DNA from 4 places in the Lysinibacillus sp. NPDC093688 genome. Region 1 is predicted to be linked to each of the others. Evidence: riboswitches for the same ligand, from Rfam matches in the RefSeq annotation. Region 1 holds a riboswitch; each other region holds the start of a gene.

Evidence for each region. A riboswitch is a leader RNA that binds a small molecule or an ion and turns the genes downstream of it on or off. The one in region 1 is predicted to bind S-adenosylmethionine.
Region 2: linked by a shared signal. The riboswitch ahead of metK (methionine adenosyltransferase) and the one ahead of ACQKN2_RS23875 (O-acetylhomoserine aminocarboxypropyltransferase/cysteine synthase family protein) in region 1 are both predicted to bind S-adenosylmethionine.
Region 3: linked by a shared signal. The riboswitch ahead of ACQKN2_RS04115 (cyclase family protein) and the one ahead of ACQKN2_RS23875 (O-acetylhomoserine aminocarboxypropyltransferase/cysteine synthase family protein) in region 1 are both predicted to bind S-adenosylmethionine.
Region 4: linked by a shared signal. The riboswitch ahead of metA (homoserine O-acetyltransferase MetA) and the one ahead of ACQKN2_RS23875 (O-acetylhomoserine aminocarboxypropyltransferase/cysteine synthase family protein) in region 1 are both predicted to bind S-adenosylmethionine.

The regions. Positions count from the first base shown of each region.
Region 1 covers NZ_JBNNUX010000060.1:2,636-6,854, reverse strand. The annotation lists gene ACQKN2_RS23885 (DASS family sodium-coupled anion symporter) at 1-700, opposite strand, end outside; gene ACQKN2_RS23880 (glycerol-3-phosphate acyltransferase) at 882-1,514, opposite strand; SAM riboswitch class I at 2,038-2,151, shown strand; gene ACQKN2_RS23875 (O-acetylhomoserine aminocarboxypropyltransferase/cysteine synthase family protein) at 2,269-3,570, shown strand; gene ACQKN2_RS23870 (hypothetical protein) at 3,893-4,219, shown strand, end outside.
Region 2 covers NZ_JBNNUX010000008.1:128,722-132,940, reverse strand. The annotation lists gene pckA (phosphoenolpyruvate carboxykinase (ATP)) at 1-1,334, opposite strand, end outside; gene ACQKN2_RS09235 (hypothetical protein) at 1,907-2,101, shown strand; SAM riboswitch class I at 2,154-2,272, shown strand; gene metK (methionine adenosyltransferase) at 2,605-3,801, shown strand; gene ACQKN2_RS09225 (gamma carbonic anhydrase family protein) at 3,983-4,219, opposite strand, start outside.
Region 3 covers NZ_JBNNUX010000003.1:87,460-91,678, forward strand. The annotation lists gene ACQKN2_RS04110 (DedA family protein) at 1-547, shown strand, start outside; gene ACQKN2_RS04115 (cyclase family protein) at 989-1,726, opposite strand; SAM riboswitch class I at 1,853-1,957, opposite strand; gene ACQKN2_RS04120 (PLP-dependent aminotransferase family protein) at 2,072-3,409, opposite strand; gene ACQKN2_RS04125 (NAD-dependent epimerase/dehydratase family protein) at 3,517-4,219, shown strand, end outside.
Region 4 covers NZ_JBNNUX010000004.1:191,038-195,256, reverse strand. The annotation lists gene ACQKN2_RS05790 (TrmB family transcriptional regulator) at 83-865, shown strand; gene ACQKN2_RS05785 (nucleotide excision repair endonuclease) at 951-1,322, opposite strand; SAM riboswitch class I at 1,527-1,637, shown strand; gene metA (homoserine O-acetyltransferase MetA) at 1,787-2,722, shown strand; gene ACQKN2_RS05775 (GerAB/ArcD/ProY family transporter) at 3,131-4,219, opposite strand, start outside.

The DNA.
Region 1 (4,219 bases):
CACCCCAAGAAATATCCACACCAAATTGTTCTTTAATGAAATTTAAAGCGACCATATTTTGAGCTGCTGCCGTTTTAATACCGATATTCCAAATGGAGACAGCTTGCACAGAGGTAATGACAAGTAAAGCAGCAAGTCGACTATCACGTGGTAAACCAAATGCCGCTACCATTCCAAGTAGTATTGGTACAACTGCGCCTGCACGTGCAGTAGCAGAAGGGACGAAGAATGCGAGTGCAATAGATACTAAAATAGCACCGAAGACAATGGCTTTCGTTTTTGTCCCTACTAGTGAAAGAATCCATAGCGCAAGACGTTTATGTAAATTGGTAATTTGCATGGCTGCCGCTAGGAAAAGAGCTGCGGCTACTAGTGCAACTGCTGAATTACTAAATCCACTTAATGCTAATTTTAATGCATCTGATGTTCCTAGCTCTCTCGTTGGATCTTCCATTGACGGAGCTAATCCTAGTAAAACTGTAACGAGAGCAATAATCATGGCAGAGCTAACGGGATAGGATACTGCTTCTGTAACCCAAAGAATGACCGCGAAAGCTAAAATAGCCAAGGCCCGTTGTCCAGCTACAGGTAAATCGCCGTTGCTCGGTAAAAAAGTTATGATGATTAGTGAAGCGAAGGCTAATGCGATCCAGAGTGGTTTCAAATTACGTTTCGGTTTTGCTTGTTCGGAAGTAGACATACTTTCTCATCCTTTCTAACATTTTCTATAACATCGACTAGTAAAATGCTTTATTAAGAAAGTAAATTGTCTATTTATTGTAAAAAAAGCTAGTGTGTTCAAATGCTCTCTAGTTATAGCGATAATGGGCAGTTACGAGAAAATACGCGGTCATAGAAAAGACAATAATATCCAAAAGATATTAGTTTTTCTTTTTGAATGCAGAAGTAACTTTAGGTTCAGTTCCTAGCATCAATCGTTTAATATTTTCGATATGCAAAATGATGGCTATACCAAAAAGAAATAAGGCTATAATCGTTGGGCCGACCCCAGGAATCCATAAATATGTGGCTGTACAAAAAACGAGATAAAATTCAAGTACACCGACAATTAAAAAGCTCGTCACGAAAGAAAAAATAACAAATAAAATGAGTGCAAATAAGCCAACTTTCCAATCAATCGCAAGTAATATCCCGATAATTGAAGCAGTTCCTTTGCCGCCATTGAAGCCCATATAAAATGGGAAATTATGACCTAGAATGACACCGGCTGCTACGATATAGATAAAGAGCCAAACTTGTACTTCAGTTAATTGTGTTATATCAGCAAGATAGACATGTGCACCGATTATAGCTGCAACACCTTTACCGATATCGATAAGTGCAACTAATATACCGTATTTCCATCCGAGGGAGAGTGTTGCGTTGGAGGCACCTGCATTGCCATATCCAGCCTTTTTTAAATCTACCCCGGATAAAAACTGAGCAACTTTAGAGCCGTGAACACAGCCAATCAAATAACCAACAAGAAGAAAAATGATAACCGCTTTTAACATAAAAGTCCTCCTTTCTAAATAATAAGCTCATCACCAAAAGTTAGGGATGACATCTTTGTATATAAGTTGATTGGAGTGGAGACTGGGCGACTCCTCGGGGGTCAGCGATAGGGGAACGAAGGCTAAAACCATCACATCCTGTGATAACGCCTTCGTGACCAACATCGGTGCTGCTGCCGCTTCGTTAGCACTACGCTTTCGCGCAGAAAACATCTGTTGGCCCGAGACCCTGGAGCGAGCAAGTAGAGGAACGAAGGCTAAAAGCATCACGTCCTGTGATAACGCCTTCGTGACCAACATCCTGTTGCCCCAAGCGGCTCATCGGACGCCCCCAGGAAAGCGCCCAGTCGGAACGTAAATCAACCCCACTTTTTGATGAGAAACTAGTAAACATTAAAATAATGTATGCGTTCGTTTTACGTAAAAAAGCAGACAGAAGTTTCGGAAAAAATAAAATTTTAGTGTTGACAGAGAAAAAGTCTATGTTTATACTTTGTAACAACGATGGAAATTGAATCTCATACTCTTATCAAGAGCGGCGGAGGGATAGGCCCTATGATGCCCGGCAACCAGTAAGTGACGAACTTGCTAAGGTGCTAATTCCTACAGATTCTTACTTGGATCTGGCAGATAAGGGGAGGAAAACTTGCACCCGCAACCCTCTTCTTAGCTGAAGAGGGTTTTTGTTTTCTACTGAAAAAATCCTCCTCATCTCCGGTACCATCGTAAAAAAATAACCATATGGAGGTATACAATGACAAATTTTAAACCAGAAACATTGCTGTTACACGGTGGCCAAGAGCCAGACCCGGTAACAGGATCTCGTACAGTACCAGTATATCGCTCAACGGCATTCGTTTTTAAAGACACTGCTCATGCGCAACGTCTTTTTGCCTTAGAGGAAGCTGGCAATATTTATACACGAATTACAAACCCAACTGTAGATGTTTTTGAAAAACGCGTCGCTTTATTAGAAGGCGGTACAGCAGCGGTAGCACTTTCATCTGGTGCAGCAGCTATTGCATTTTCAATTTTAAATCTTGCAGGGGCAGGTGATGAAATTGTTGCTGGTAGCTCTTTGTACGGAGGTACTTATAATTTATTCGCCAACACACTACCAAACTACGGTATTAAAACAATTTTTGTAGATGAAACAAATCCAGAAAATTTCAAAGCAGCTATTACGGATAAAACAAAAGCAGTGTTCGCTGAAGTTTACGGTAACCCAAGTTTGAAAGTGCTAGACATTGAAGCAGTAGCGAATATAGCACATGAAAACGGCTTGCCATTAATTATTGATAGCACATTTGCTTCACCATATGGCTCTACACCAATTGACTTCGGTGCAGATATCGTTGTTCATTCCGCAACGAAATGGATCGGCGGCCATGGTACAACTTTAGGTGGCGTTGTAGTAGATGCAGGGAAGTTTGATTGGACTCGCGGACGCTTCCCAGGCTTTACGGAGCCAGATGCTTCTTATCACGGTTTGCGTTATGGTATCGATACAGCAGCGGCTGCATTTGCCACAAAACTGCGAGTGCAATTGCTACGCGACTTTGGACCAACATTAAGTGCAGATGCAGCATTTAATTTATTACAAGGTTTAGAAACGCTTCATTTGCGTATTCCTAAACACAATGAAAATGCATTGGCGGTAGCTGAATATTTACGAAACCACCCATCTGTGGAATATGTAAATTACAATGGCTTAGAAGATTTCCCAACTCATGAGTTAGCTAAAAAATATTTGAGAAATGGCTTCGGTTCAGTGCTTACATTTGGCATTAAAGGTGGACGAGAAGCAGGGCGTAAATTGATCGATAGTGTGAAATTATTCTCGCACGTAGCAAATGTAGGGGATGCCAAATCATTAATTATCCATCCAGCATCTACTACACATCAGCAACTATCAGCTGAAGAGCTAATCCAAACTGGCGTAACCGAGTCGCTCATTCGCTTATCCATCGGTTTAGAGGCAGTAGAGGACATTATTGGAGATTTAGAACAAGCTATTGAACAAGTAACAGCTTCACAACAACAAGTAGAAGCCTAATAAAAAAACACATTGGCTAATGTTGTAGCGTTTACGTATTTTCTCATTCGATAGGCCTCATTTGGTAATGCGTAAAACGTTGCTACATCATCCGCTTGCCTCATTTGGTAAGGGTAACTAAAATTCTTCGGAAGTAATACCTAGTAATTTGATAAGTATTATTGACTTGTTTAATTCCTTGTTTTATACTAGGAAATAAGAAAAGCGTTCGACATTTAGTTTTCATAAGTGCTCCCCCACTTTTGAAATATATGAAGCGGAGTAGTTGCTCAGTCAGTAACTACTCTTATCTACCAAAACTGATGATAAAGGAGTGTTTTAAATGGGAAATGTGTATAGTGCGCAAAACATTGCATCTTATCTTATTTATGAGTTAAATGAAGGTCATGTGTTTGTGAACAACATGTCCATTCAAAACATACTTGCGTCAGTTGAGAGTAAATGGCAAGAGATCTTTGGACATTCAGCTTTTAAGGAAATTCTTTATGTCAAAGAGGAAGGCTATACAGTAAAAGAAGTTTTTGAAGCTTATGAAGGCTATGGGGCAAGTCATATTCCTCTACCTGCAACAGAGTATTACTTAAAATACGGCACATTCCAATTAGTTGAACGTACGTATGCAATACCAAATTTTACGCTAGAGGAAATA
Region 2 (4,219 bases), on a different contig from region 1:
CGAGTGTAAGAAAGCTTCATACGGCTACCAGTACCATATTCGCCACCAGTCCAACCAGTGTTCACTAAGAATACTTGTGCACCATGCTCGTCAATTTTTTGACCTAACATTTCAGCATAAACTGTTGCTGGAAGTGGAAGGAATGGAGAACCGAAGCAAGTTGAGAATACTGGTTCTGGCTCTGTTACACCACGTTCTGTACCAGCAAGTTTAGATGTGAAACCGCTTAGGAAGTGGTACATTGCTTGCTCTTTTGTTAATTTACTGATTGGAGGTAATACACCAAATGCATCAGCTGTTAAGAAGATGATTGTTTTTGGGTGACCTGCAACAGATGGATCAACAATATTTTCAATGTATTGAATTGGGTAAGCTACACGTGTATTTTCTGTTAATGAACCGTCATCATAGTCACAAACTCGAGTTTCTGGATCAACAGCTACGTTTTCTAAAACAGAACCGAAGCGGATTGCGTTGTAGATTTCTGGTTCGTTTTCAGCAGAAAGGTTAATTGTTTTTGCGTAGCAACCGCCCTCAATGTTGAATACACCGTTATCAGACCAACCGTGTTCATCGTCACCGATAAGTTTACGGTCAGGATCCGCTGATAAAGTAGTTTTACCAGTACCAGATAAACCGAAGAATAATGCAACATCACCAGCTTCACCAACGTTAGATGAGCAGTGCATTGAAAGGATGCCTTGTTGTGGTAATAAGTAGTTCATAATACCGAAAATAGACTTTTTGATTTCACCAGCGTATTCAGTACCACCGATTAGGATAATTTTCTTTTCAAGTGATACAATGATGAATGTTTCAGAAGCAGTGCCATCAACGGCAGGGTCTGCTTTAAAATTAGGAGCTGAGATAACTGTGAAGTCAGCAACATGAGAAGCTAATTCTTCTTTAGTTGGACGGATAAATAATTGATGAGCGAACAGATTGTGCCAAGCATATTCATTGATTACTTGGATGCTTAATTGAGAATCTTTGTCAGCACCAGCAAAGCCTTTGAATACGAATAATTCGTCACGTTCTTTTAAATATTTTACTACTTTTACATATAAGTTATCGAACACTTCAGAAGAAATTGGTCGGTTAACTTTTCCCCAGTCAATTTTATCTTTTGTGCTCTCTTCTTCTACCGTATATTTATCTTTAGGTGAACGACCAGTGTATTTGCCAGTTTCTGCACGAACTGCGCCATCTACTGTTAACATAGCTTCACCACGAGAAGTAGCTTTTTCAGCTAATTGTGGTACTGAAAGTTGAACATTAATGTTACTGCCGCTTAATAATTCCTTCAGTTCGTTTGCAATTTCTACTGAATTCATCGATTAAATACCATCCTTTTTTATAGTATTCCCTTGAGTCTGAGGGAGATTTTCTTAATTTCAAAAATAGTATAACACAATTGGTTTAATAATCTATACTAATTAAGAAATTATTTTTCAGATTTTATTACTTTTCAAGAAAACGACAAAAAGTAAATTAATTCGTTTTAATAATGCTTTTTACCCTATTTATAATAAGTGATCAGACAATCACTTTCGACACAGCAAAATTGTGTTTAGAAGCTTTTGGCTAACATGAGGTTCGCACAGGATGTGAAGTTTTAGCTTGTTTTTTATTCGTTGGAGCTTGTCTTCGATTGAATAGGGGCTACAATCATATTCATCCACCACATGTTCTGTAGCTGACGCTTTGCTTTCGCTACAAAATGTGCTGTAAAGGGATACACATATGTTAACACATGATGTGAGGTGGAGAGTAGGGATTATTTTGTTTAAATTTACAGCATAATCCAAATAAGTTTCATTATAATTCCATAATATCTTATATGAATACAATCAATTGTGCCTCGGCATAGTTGGATCCGGAATCGGCTTTGTTCTTAAGCCTGCGGATGTTTTTTTGTGCGAAAGCTAAGCGACAGCAACACGGTTTTATCTGTGCGAAAGCGAAGCGACAGCAACAACAACAACAACAACACGAGGGCCGACACGATGTCGGTCATTTCGGTAATGCCACAGGGCGTGGCGTTCTTAGACTGAGTTCCTCTATTTTAGCGGGTGTTTGGGCACTCGCTGAAAGAAGTTAAAAATATTTGACAACGTTCGACCTTTTACGTATTATGAGATATTGAACGGATACTCTTATCCCGAGCTGGTGGAGGGTCAGGCCCTATGAAACCCGGCAACCTGCATGAACTATTTCACGACATGCGCTGGTGCCAATCTGATGCAAGGGGAAACCCCTTGAACGATAAGAGTGAAAGGTTACGAAGTCATTATTCCTTTCCTCATGTTAAGTAAGCGTGAGAAAAGGATTTTTTTATTGTTAAAAACGAATGTAAAGGTAAGTATATAGTCCTTTCCTTATTATAATGACGGATCTTTCGAAAACCTCGTGTTAAAAGCAGTAGTTGTTTTTTGTGCGAAAGTGAAACGACAGCAACAGTTGTTTTTTGTGCGAAAGTGAAACGACAGCAACAGCTACAACAACGGCTTTAGAGTTCAATCTATAGGAGCGGGCTTGACATGGGTAATGAGTACCGTATTAATTCACAAATATTATTTGTAAAAGTAATAGGAGGAAAACCAAATGACAAACCGTCGATTGTTTACATCAGAGAGTGTAACAGAAGGACATCCAGACAAAATTTGTGATCAAATCTCGGATGCCATTTTAGATGCTATTTTAACAGAAGATCCAAACGCACGTGTAGCGTGTGAAACAACAGTAACTACTGGCTTAGTATTAGTAGCAGGAGAAATTACTACTTCTACTTATGTAGACATTAAAGGTATCGTTCGTGATACTGTAGCAGAAATCGGTTATACACGTGGGAAATATGGCTTTGATGCTGAAAACTTAGCAGTACTTGTTGCTATTGGTGAGCAATCACCTGATATTGCTCAAGGTGTTGACCAAGCATTAGAGGCGCGTGAAGGCTCTATGACAGACGCTGACATTGAAGCAATTGGCGCAGGTGACCAAGGTTTAATGTTCGGTTATGCATGTAACGAAACACCAGAGCTTATGCCATTACCAATTAGTTTAGCGCATAAATTGGCTCGTCGTTTAACGGAAGTACGCAAATCTGGTGAACTAGCATATTTACGTCCAGACGGAAAAACACAAGTAACAATTGAGTATGATGAAAACAATGTACCAGTGCGTGTTGATACGATTGTCATTTCTACACAGCATGACGAAGAAGCTACACTTGAGCAAATTCAAGCAGACTTAAAAGAATTCGTTATTGCCCCAGTTGTTCCAAGTGAATTATTAGATGCCGAGACTAAATATTTCATCAACCCAACTGGCCGATTCGTAATTGGTGGTCCAAAAGGAGACGCTGGTCTAACTGGACGTAAAATCATCGTTGATACATACGGTGGCTATGCACGTCATGGTGGAGGTGCTTTCTCTGGTAAGGATGCAACTAAGGTAGACCGTTCAGCGGCATATGCAGCACGCTATGTGGCGAAAAATATCGTAGCAGCTGGTTTAGCAGATCGCGCTGAAGTACAACTAGCTTATGCGATTGGTGTTGCTCAACCCGTATCTATTGCTGTTGATACATTCGGGACAGGAAAAGTTACGGAAAGTGAAATTGTAAAATGGGTACGTGAGCTATTTGACCTACGCCCAGCGGGGATTATTAAAATGCTTGACCTACGTCGCCCAATTTATAAGCAAACTGCAGCATATGGTCACTTCGGTCGTACAGACTTAAATGTACCTTGGGAACAAACAGACAAAGCTGACGCATTACAAGAAAAAGCAGGTTTATAAACTATTCAGCTAAAGTAATAAAGTAGCTGAAAAAATATTTTAAGATACTATTACAGAAAGGGGCTCAACATGTTAAGGCCCCTTTCGTTGTTTTTAACGAAAAAAATAAGCTCCTTATCATAATCGTGTATGGCTCGGTTGTCCAAGCAAACGTGGAGCTGCTTTGATTTAGTTGAAATAACTATTTATTTTTTGGTTGAAGAGATTTATAGTATTGACCTTTTTCTACATATTCACGTATGATGCGTTCCATATCTTCTTTATCTTCATCGTTTAATTCTCTTACAACTTTTGCGGGACGCCCCAATGCTAAGCTATTTGGAGGAATGACTTTGCCTGGAGGTACAAGGCTACCCGCACCAATGAATGCACCCTCTCCAATCTCCGCTCCGTCTAATACGATAGAGCCCATACCAAT
Region 3 (4,219 bases), on a different contig from region 1:
CATTCTTATCCTGGTTGGAGGGATTGTCGGGCTGCCACTTCCTGATGAAATATTTTTAACATATGTAGGGTATAGTGTATATCGTGAAACTCTTTCACATATTCCAGCTTTAATCAGCGCTATGGTAGGTGCAGCTGGGGGAATTACCTTGAGCTACTATATAGGCTATAAATTCGGGCTCCCCTTATTACAAAAATACGGTTCGAAAATCCATATAACTGAACAGAAAATTGATTTTACGAAAAAGTTATTTGAAAAAATTGGACCAATATTATTATTAATAGGGTTTTTTATTCCTGGTGTGCGTCATCTTACTGCATATATTGCGGCTATTAATAATTACCCTTATAAAAAATTCGCTTTCTTTGCTTATGCGGGAGCAACTATATGGACATTTACTTTTATTACCTTAGGAACGGTGCTTGGAGAGAAATGGCATTATGTTGGGGTATATTTATCCCGCTACAGTATTTATCTTATAGTATTGTTCATAATAATTATGTTGATCGTTTATTTTATTTTCAAAAGAAAGAATTCACCTAAATAAAATAAATTTATGGAAGGTCTGATTCAATATTTATTGAATCAGACCTTAACTTGTCGAGAATAATTTAAATAAAGTGTATCAAAAAACAAAGGTTGATTTTCACTCCGAGCTGGCGCTTTCCGCGGGCTTGGCTTCAATCTCCTCGTCACTCCGTTCCTGCGGGGCTTTCAGCGCAAGCTCATCCCGCAGGAGTCGCCACTCTCCGCGAAAATCAACAGTTCCTCATCATAGAATGAGTCGACAAGCGAAACAAAATAGTATTATAGCTATGGTTAAAATACTATACAAGGCAAGCCTCACCACATAGACTTCTCGAGTAAAACAAGATTAGATGCTCTTCATAAAATGCTAAATGGCAAAGTCTGTCGATTAAATTACCATACAGCTCTGTGCAAAACAAAGTGGTGTTTGTCTACATTTCAAATCGGACCTATTGCTATATTAAGGCAATATAGCAAATGAACGGACAGGGAATCCAGATGCTTTTTCAGGCTTTGGCACAATATTGAATATAACGGCGCCTTTTGGAGGTAGCTTATCTAAATTGGTCATAAGCTCGATTTGGTAAGTATCTTGCTCTAGTACAAAATATTCTCCGTCTAACTTTCCGTTTTTACGAAAATCTGCTGCTGAATCCGTATCAAAAGTTTCGTGGCCAATAGCACTTACTTTTCGTTCGTTGAATAAAAATTGCAACGCTTCTAATCCCCAGCCAGGAATATGATTATTGCCTTCAGCATCTTTGTTGCTGAAAGACTCTTTATCTGGCCATCGTTTACTCCAATCAGTACGCAGCGCAACAAAGGTACCGGCTTCAATTTCTCCATATTCAACTTCAAAGTTAAGAATATCTTGAACACTTAATGTGTAATCGTTATTAATTTCGGCATCCTTCGATTTATCAATAACGATTAGTGGTAGCACTAGTTCTTTTAGTTCCAATTCCTCTAAATAGCGTGTTTCTCGCACGAAATGGATAGGTGGGTCGATATGTGTTCCGTATTGCCCAGGGAAAGTAAATTGCTGTGCAAAGAAGCCATCATCATGGGAAAATAATGTTTCAAATTTTGCATCATCAAACATAAAGAAGTGTGGAGAACTTGGACCAAATGTATGCGTTAAATCGACCCATTCTTTTGATTTCAATAATTTAATTGCTTGTAAAAGTTCGTTTGCCATAATATTTCCCTGCTTTCTATTCATATTTTGGGTGCTATTCTTTGCGTATCATTCGCGTTAAATAGCAAATAAAAAAGAGTCCTCCTTGTAGAAGAAGACTCTTGTGCAAAGCAACTGCAGTAAGTCTTCTCATCTTCAAGGCTAAATTATGCCATTTGGAATTAGCACCATACCTATAGGCTGGTTGCTGAGACTTCATAGGGCCAATCCCTCCATCTCTCTTGATAAGAAAATGCGATATAAGAATTTTCAGAAATAAAGTTTACACACACTTTAGTATATTTGTTTATAGTTTACAAGTTCAATAGGGATACAAGGTTAAAAATTTAATATTCCAGAGCCTCTCTATAAAATCATTGCTTTAAATATTTTTTGTACACCTAGTGGAATAAGAGCTTGATTTGTATTCCTTACATCTATTTTGAGTACATTTTCTTTGTGAAAACTTTTTAAATAATTGTCGTCAATAGCTTTCAAATGCACATTTTCAACAAGTAAACGTTGGATTAAAGTATTTACATGTAATTTTTGAGGAATTACCATGTGTAGTTTAGTATCAAGTGAGCTTGGACGTGTATAGTCGATATTTGAAGAACCGGCTAATTTTTGAACCTCTTCATGTAAAATAGCTGATTTTTTTGCAGACTTTTGTGAAAGCATCCTACTGTGAGAATGAAACATTCCACTCTTTAAGTATAGCTCCAAGGCCCCTTGTGTTATCAGGCTTGTATCGTAATCAATTACTCTTTTTAAAGCTATAAAATTATTTAAAATTGGATCAGGAAGTACAGTAATCCCAACTCGTAATCCTGGAAAGATAATTTTAGAAAAGCTTTTTAGATAAATAACACGGTTACTTACATCATACGCAAACATGGGGTCGGCTTTTGTATTTAGATCAAAATCGGCTAAATAATCATCTTCAACAATATAGACATTATATTTCTTTGCTAAAGCTATTATATTTAATTTTTCCTTCTTACTAAAAGAAGTCCCTAACGGATTATGGAACCTTGGCATAGTATAGAAAAACTTTATACGATTTTCAGCAAAATTATTTTCTAGTTGCTGCAGGTTAATACCATTTGCATCTCTTTTTATTCCAATACATTTGACGTCAGTCGTTTCAAGTAAGCGATTAAAGAGGTGGTATGTTGGCTGCTCGACTAGAATTGTATCTCCTTCATTTGGAAAAGGAATTGATGTCAATATATAAAGTGCTTGCTGAGTGCCAGTTGTAATCACAATATTTTCTTTATTAGCAAACACCTGATATTGCTCAAGTAACTTCTTTACCTCTAAAATCAATGACTCTAACCCGTGTACTGTCATCCCATAAGAGAAAAGCCCACCTTGTTGAATTTCAATTGCTTGATTTAAGCAATGTTGAAATTCTGTGTAAGGGAACATTGTTTTTTCTGGGGTAGCTGTGGCAAAGTCAATAATATTCGTTACCTCAGTGCTTTGATAATTTGATGTAGACAATACATAAAATCCACTCTTTGGAATGGAGAAAATTAGGTGCTGGTATTTTAATACGCTTAATGCCTTTAGGACAGTTTCTGAACTGCAATCGTAACGGTTTTTTAATTCACGAATAGAAGGCAATTTTGCCCCTTCTATTAAAGTTCCTTGCTCAATTTCATAAAGTATATCTGCAACAATTTGTTGATATTTCAGCATTTATATACCCCTTTACCGGTACAGATTTGTTTTATTGTCATTGTATAGAATAACGAACAACCATACAATGATGTTGGTTAAAGAATGAAGAAAGGAATGGGGTAAATATGAAAATTTTTGTAACAGGCGCAACTGGTGTAATTGGAAAAAGTCTTATAGCAGCTTTAGTTGAAAAAGGCTATATAGTTGGAGGAATGACAACAAGTGATTCTAAAATTGAAGTATTACAAGCATTAGGCGCTACGGCATACGTTGGAAATATACTTGAAAAGGAGCAAGTTGAGGCAATTATACAGGATTTTCAACCAAACATTATTATCCATCAGGTCACGGCGCTTCAGCACGGACGAGTAGAGGACAATGCTAAAGTGAGGGCAATTGGAACTCGCCATTTAGTTGAAGCTGCGAAAAAGACAAATAGTAAACGACTTATTGCCCAAAGTATTGCATGGGCATATGAACCGGGCGACACAATTGCCATTGAAGAAACCCCTTTAGACGTAAATGCAATAGGCAGAAGGAAGATTACAATAGACGGAATAGTAGCATTGGAGAGTGCTATTCAAGAAATCCCAGACTCTGTTATTTTAAGGTACGGTTCACTTTACGGACCAGGTACTTGGTATGATTCACAAGGCTTAATTGCACAACAATATCTCAGAGGAGAAATGGTAGTAAATGATGGCATAACATCGTTTATCCATATTGAGGATGCAGTAAAAGCAACAATAGAGGCTATTGACTGGGAACCAGGAATTTACAATATAGCGGATGATGAACCTGTTAAAAACAGTGTATGGGGTAGATATT
Region 4 (4,219 bases), on a different contig from region 1:
TTCGCGTAGCTGTAAAGACAAATTTTTTTCGTTGGCTAATCCTCATAGCTTTAAACTATAATAGAGGAAATGGAGGGATTCGATGGAATTATTAATCGCCCAATTAAAAGAACTGGGATTCACAGAATATGAGGCAAAGGCCTATACGGCACTCGTACAAAATAGCCATGTTAGCGCCTATCAAGTAAGTAAAAACTCCGGTATCCCACGTGCAAGAATATATGACATACTAAATGTACTTGTTGAAAAAGGGTTAGTAATGAAAGAGGAAACCGCAGATCAAACGACATACTCTTCTATTCCTGTCGCTGTGTTTTTACAACAAATTCAGCAGCGTTGGCAATCGAATTTCACGTCGATTAGTGATCAATTAGAAAAATTAGAGGTAAAAGAGCAGGAAACGGAGCATAAGGTTGTCACGTTAAAAGGAAAAGAGGCAATCGTCAATTATTGTCAGTCGTTATTAAAAAAAGCGGAGAAAAAAGTACTTTTATCAATGTGGGAAGATATGTATGAAGAATTGCGAGAAGATTTACATGAGGTCGCTCAGCACATTCCGGTTCATGGAATTACAATCTATGTGGATGAAAATATTGTATCCGTTGACCAGCATCGCATTACTCAATATACGAGGAATGCTTCTACGCCCCATTGGTTTATTCTATCTGTAGATGGTCAAGAGATGATTTATGGTCACTCACCGTCCAATCAAGAAACGGCTTTTATTACAAATGACCCGGTGCATATCTATTTATTAGAGGATTATATTTGGCATGACGTGCTTGTCAATCGACTGTTAAAGCGCGATGATAAAGAGCTTGGAGAATGGATTACTAAAGAACGTAAAGCCTTTTTTGTAGAATAAAAACATAAAAAAGAATCTACAAGCCATCATGTACATTACAGATGGCGAGCAGATTCTTATTTTTTGTTAAATAGTATTTTTTATCTTAATAAAAAACTTTATCAACATTGTATTTAGCGCGGAATGAATTGATCGCGTATGTTTCGTAAATTTCACGTTCCATAGCATCTTCCACTTCATACACTTCAATTTTGAAAATTTCATCACGATGATTTTTCATCGGTGAAACATTGTCCTCAAAATGCTTTTTAATACGTTGACGAATTTTACGTGCTTTACCGACAAATAATAGCTCGTTCTCTTCATTGTAGAATAAGAAAATGCCGCCATTTTCACGTGTGATTTTATGGAAATCAATAAAACCATGGTACGGTGTGATTGGTACATCACCTGGCTTTAAATCTTGTTCGCGTTGACGAATTACTAAATCTGGTTTTGGAAAATCAATTTTAATCAAACTATTCACGTTCCTCTCTGTTACTAAAGGTATATGTTAACATAAGTACAGCATGTTTACCATCAAATTTAATGATGTAAACTTAGTTTGCTTCAATATTAGTGTTAAACAAATTACATCATGACATGCATGGTTAATAACAAAATATTCTATGTATTATTGATATTCTTAATTGTTCATGTTACAATTCTTTTTAATTAAATAATCTTATCAAGAGAAGTAGAGGGATTTGGCCCGATGACGCTTCAGCAACCTCTAACAAAAGTTAGAAAGGTGCTAATTCCAGCAAAGGATCTGTCCTTTGAGAGATAAGAGTGAACGTGGTAAATCCTTCTCATTCTATCTCAAATGGAATGAGGGGGATTTTTTAATTTTATCGAAAAAGAAGACTTAATGAGCTTTGCGCAGGGCCTGTGAATGGAGACTAAGGCCAAATTGATTTTAACTAGAGAGGGGAATGCAAGATGCCAATTAATATTCCAAAAAACTTACCAGCTGGAGAACATTTACGTGAGGAAAAAATCTTCGTTATGGAAGAGGACAGAGCGAAAACGCAACAAATTCGTCCATTAAATATATTAATTTTCAACTTAATGCCTGAAAAAGAAAAAACAGAGCTGCAATTACTACGTTTATTAGGTAATACCCCGTTACAAGTGAATATTACATTTTTAAATACTGCTACTCATGAATCGAAAAATGTTAGTAAATCACATTTACAATTATTTTATACGACTTTCAATCAAATTCGTCATCGTCGCTATGATGGCATGATTATTACGGGTGCACCAGTAGAGAAAATGGCGTTTGAAGAAGTGAACTACTGGCAGGAAATTTCAGAAATTATGGATTGGTCCAAAACAAACGTAACATCGGTCCTTCATATATGTTGGGGTGCACAGGCAGCGTTATACCATCATTACGGTATTGGCAAAATTGGGCTTTCTGCTAAATGCTCAGGTGTATATTCTCATGTCATTACGGATTTAACAGTGGATTTAGTACGGGGCTTTAGTGATTCGTTTACGGCACCACATTCACGTTATACATCTGTATCGATTGACGAAGTACGCAACCATCCTGATTTACGATTACTATCTTATTCAGAAGATGCTGGTGTTTTCATTGTGCAATCTAAGGACAATAAAAATATTATGATTACCGGTCACCTTGAATATGATGCGACAACTTTAGCGGATGAATATAGTCGTGATGTTGAGAAAGGATTAGATATTGAGGTACCCGTGAATTACTTCCCAAATGATGATCCAGGAAATGAACCGATTAATACGTGGCGTGCTCATACACATTTATTATTCTCGAATTGGCTGAACTACTATGTTTACCAAGAAACACCATACGAATGGGATTTTGTTGATCAGATTGAATATCATATTTAATGCTCTTCAATAGCATTCAAAAATGATGACCTTGATATTTTAGGGTCATCATTTTTTACTTTACTATTCCGGATCATCATCATAACGTGTGGTTGATTTCTGTTTCGACTGGGCGCTTTGTCGCTGCCGCTTCGCTTTCGCGCAGATAAAACATTTGTTGTTGCTGTCGCTACGCTTTCGCACAGATAAAACATTTGCTGCCGCTACGTTAGCACTACGCTTTCGCACAGAAAACATCCGCTACGCTGCAGGGTCTCGGGCCAACACGATGTTGGTCATGAAGGCGTTCTCACAGGATGTGATGGTTTTAGCCTTCGTTCCTCTATTGCTGATCCCCGAGGAGTCGCCCAGTCTCCACTCCAATCAACAAATGTCACCCACAACTTTTGGTGATGAACCACACTGCTGTTAATTGTCTGGCGGTTTTCCATTCTTATCACTGTTTGGCGTATTTCCGGTATCGCTATCATTCTGTGTAGTATTGCCGGCATCGTTTTCACTTTTACTTTGAGTAGTATTTTCGCCATTACTACTACTTGTACTTTCAGAAGTGTTTTCGTTATTGCTACTACTCGCACTTTGAGAAGCATTACCGCCATTGTTGTTACTTTCACATTGAGCAGTGTTTTCGTTATTGCTACTACTTGAACTTTGAGAAGCATTACCGCCATTGCTGTTACTTGCACTTTGAGAAGTGTTTTCGTTATTGCTACTACTCGCACTTTGAGAAGAATTACCGCCATTGTTGTTACTTTCACATTGAGCAGAATTTTCGTTATTGCTGTTACTTGAACTTTGAGAAGCATTTTCGTTATTGCTATTACTTGTACTTTGAGAAGAATTACCGCCATTGCTGTTATTAGTACTTTGAGAAGCGTTTTCATTATTGCTATTACTTGAACTTTGAGAAGCGTTTTCGTTATTGCTATTACTTGAACTTTGAGAAGCATTACCGCCATTGTTGTTACTTTCACATTGAGCAGAACTATCGTTATTGCTGCTACCTGCACTTTGAGAAGAATCTCCACCATTGCTACTACTCGCATTCTGAGCAGAATTATCGTTATTATTACTACTGTCATTTTGTGTAGTATTCCCGCCAGTACTACCATTTTCATTTTGTGTATTACTATTGCATTGCGTTGTATTTCCTTGATTACCATTAATTTTACGAATCATCGCGACAAGTAATAAAACTATTGGTAATAAGATCATGAAAACGAAGGATAACATAGGCCATGTTTCTCTATTGTAAATATCTGAATGAATGATATTAGGATGCACAATTTGTGAAAGTCCAAGGATAATCATACCGAGTGGAAAAATGAGCGGTCGATGATTTTTAATTTTAAATATTTGTGCGATACCGATCACCGAGGCATAAAAATACATAAAAGTTCTAATATAAATTGATATAATCCACATGGCTGCCATAATTACTTCAATGCGTTGTAAAAAGTTCCCGATTGAAATTCTTTGTGCTAATGAATAACTAGG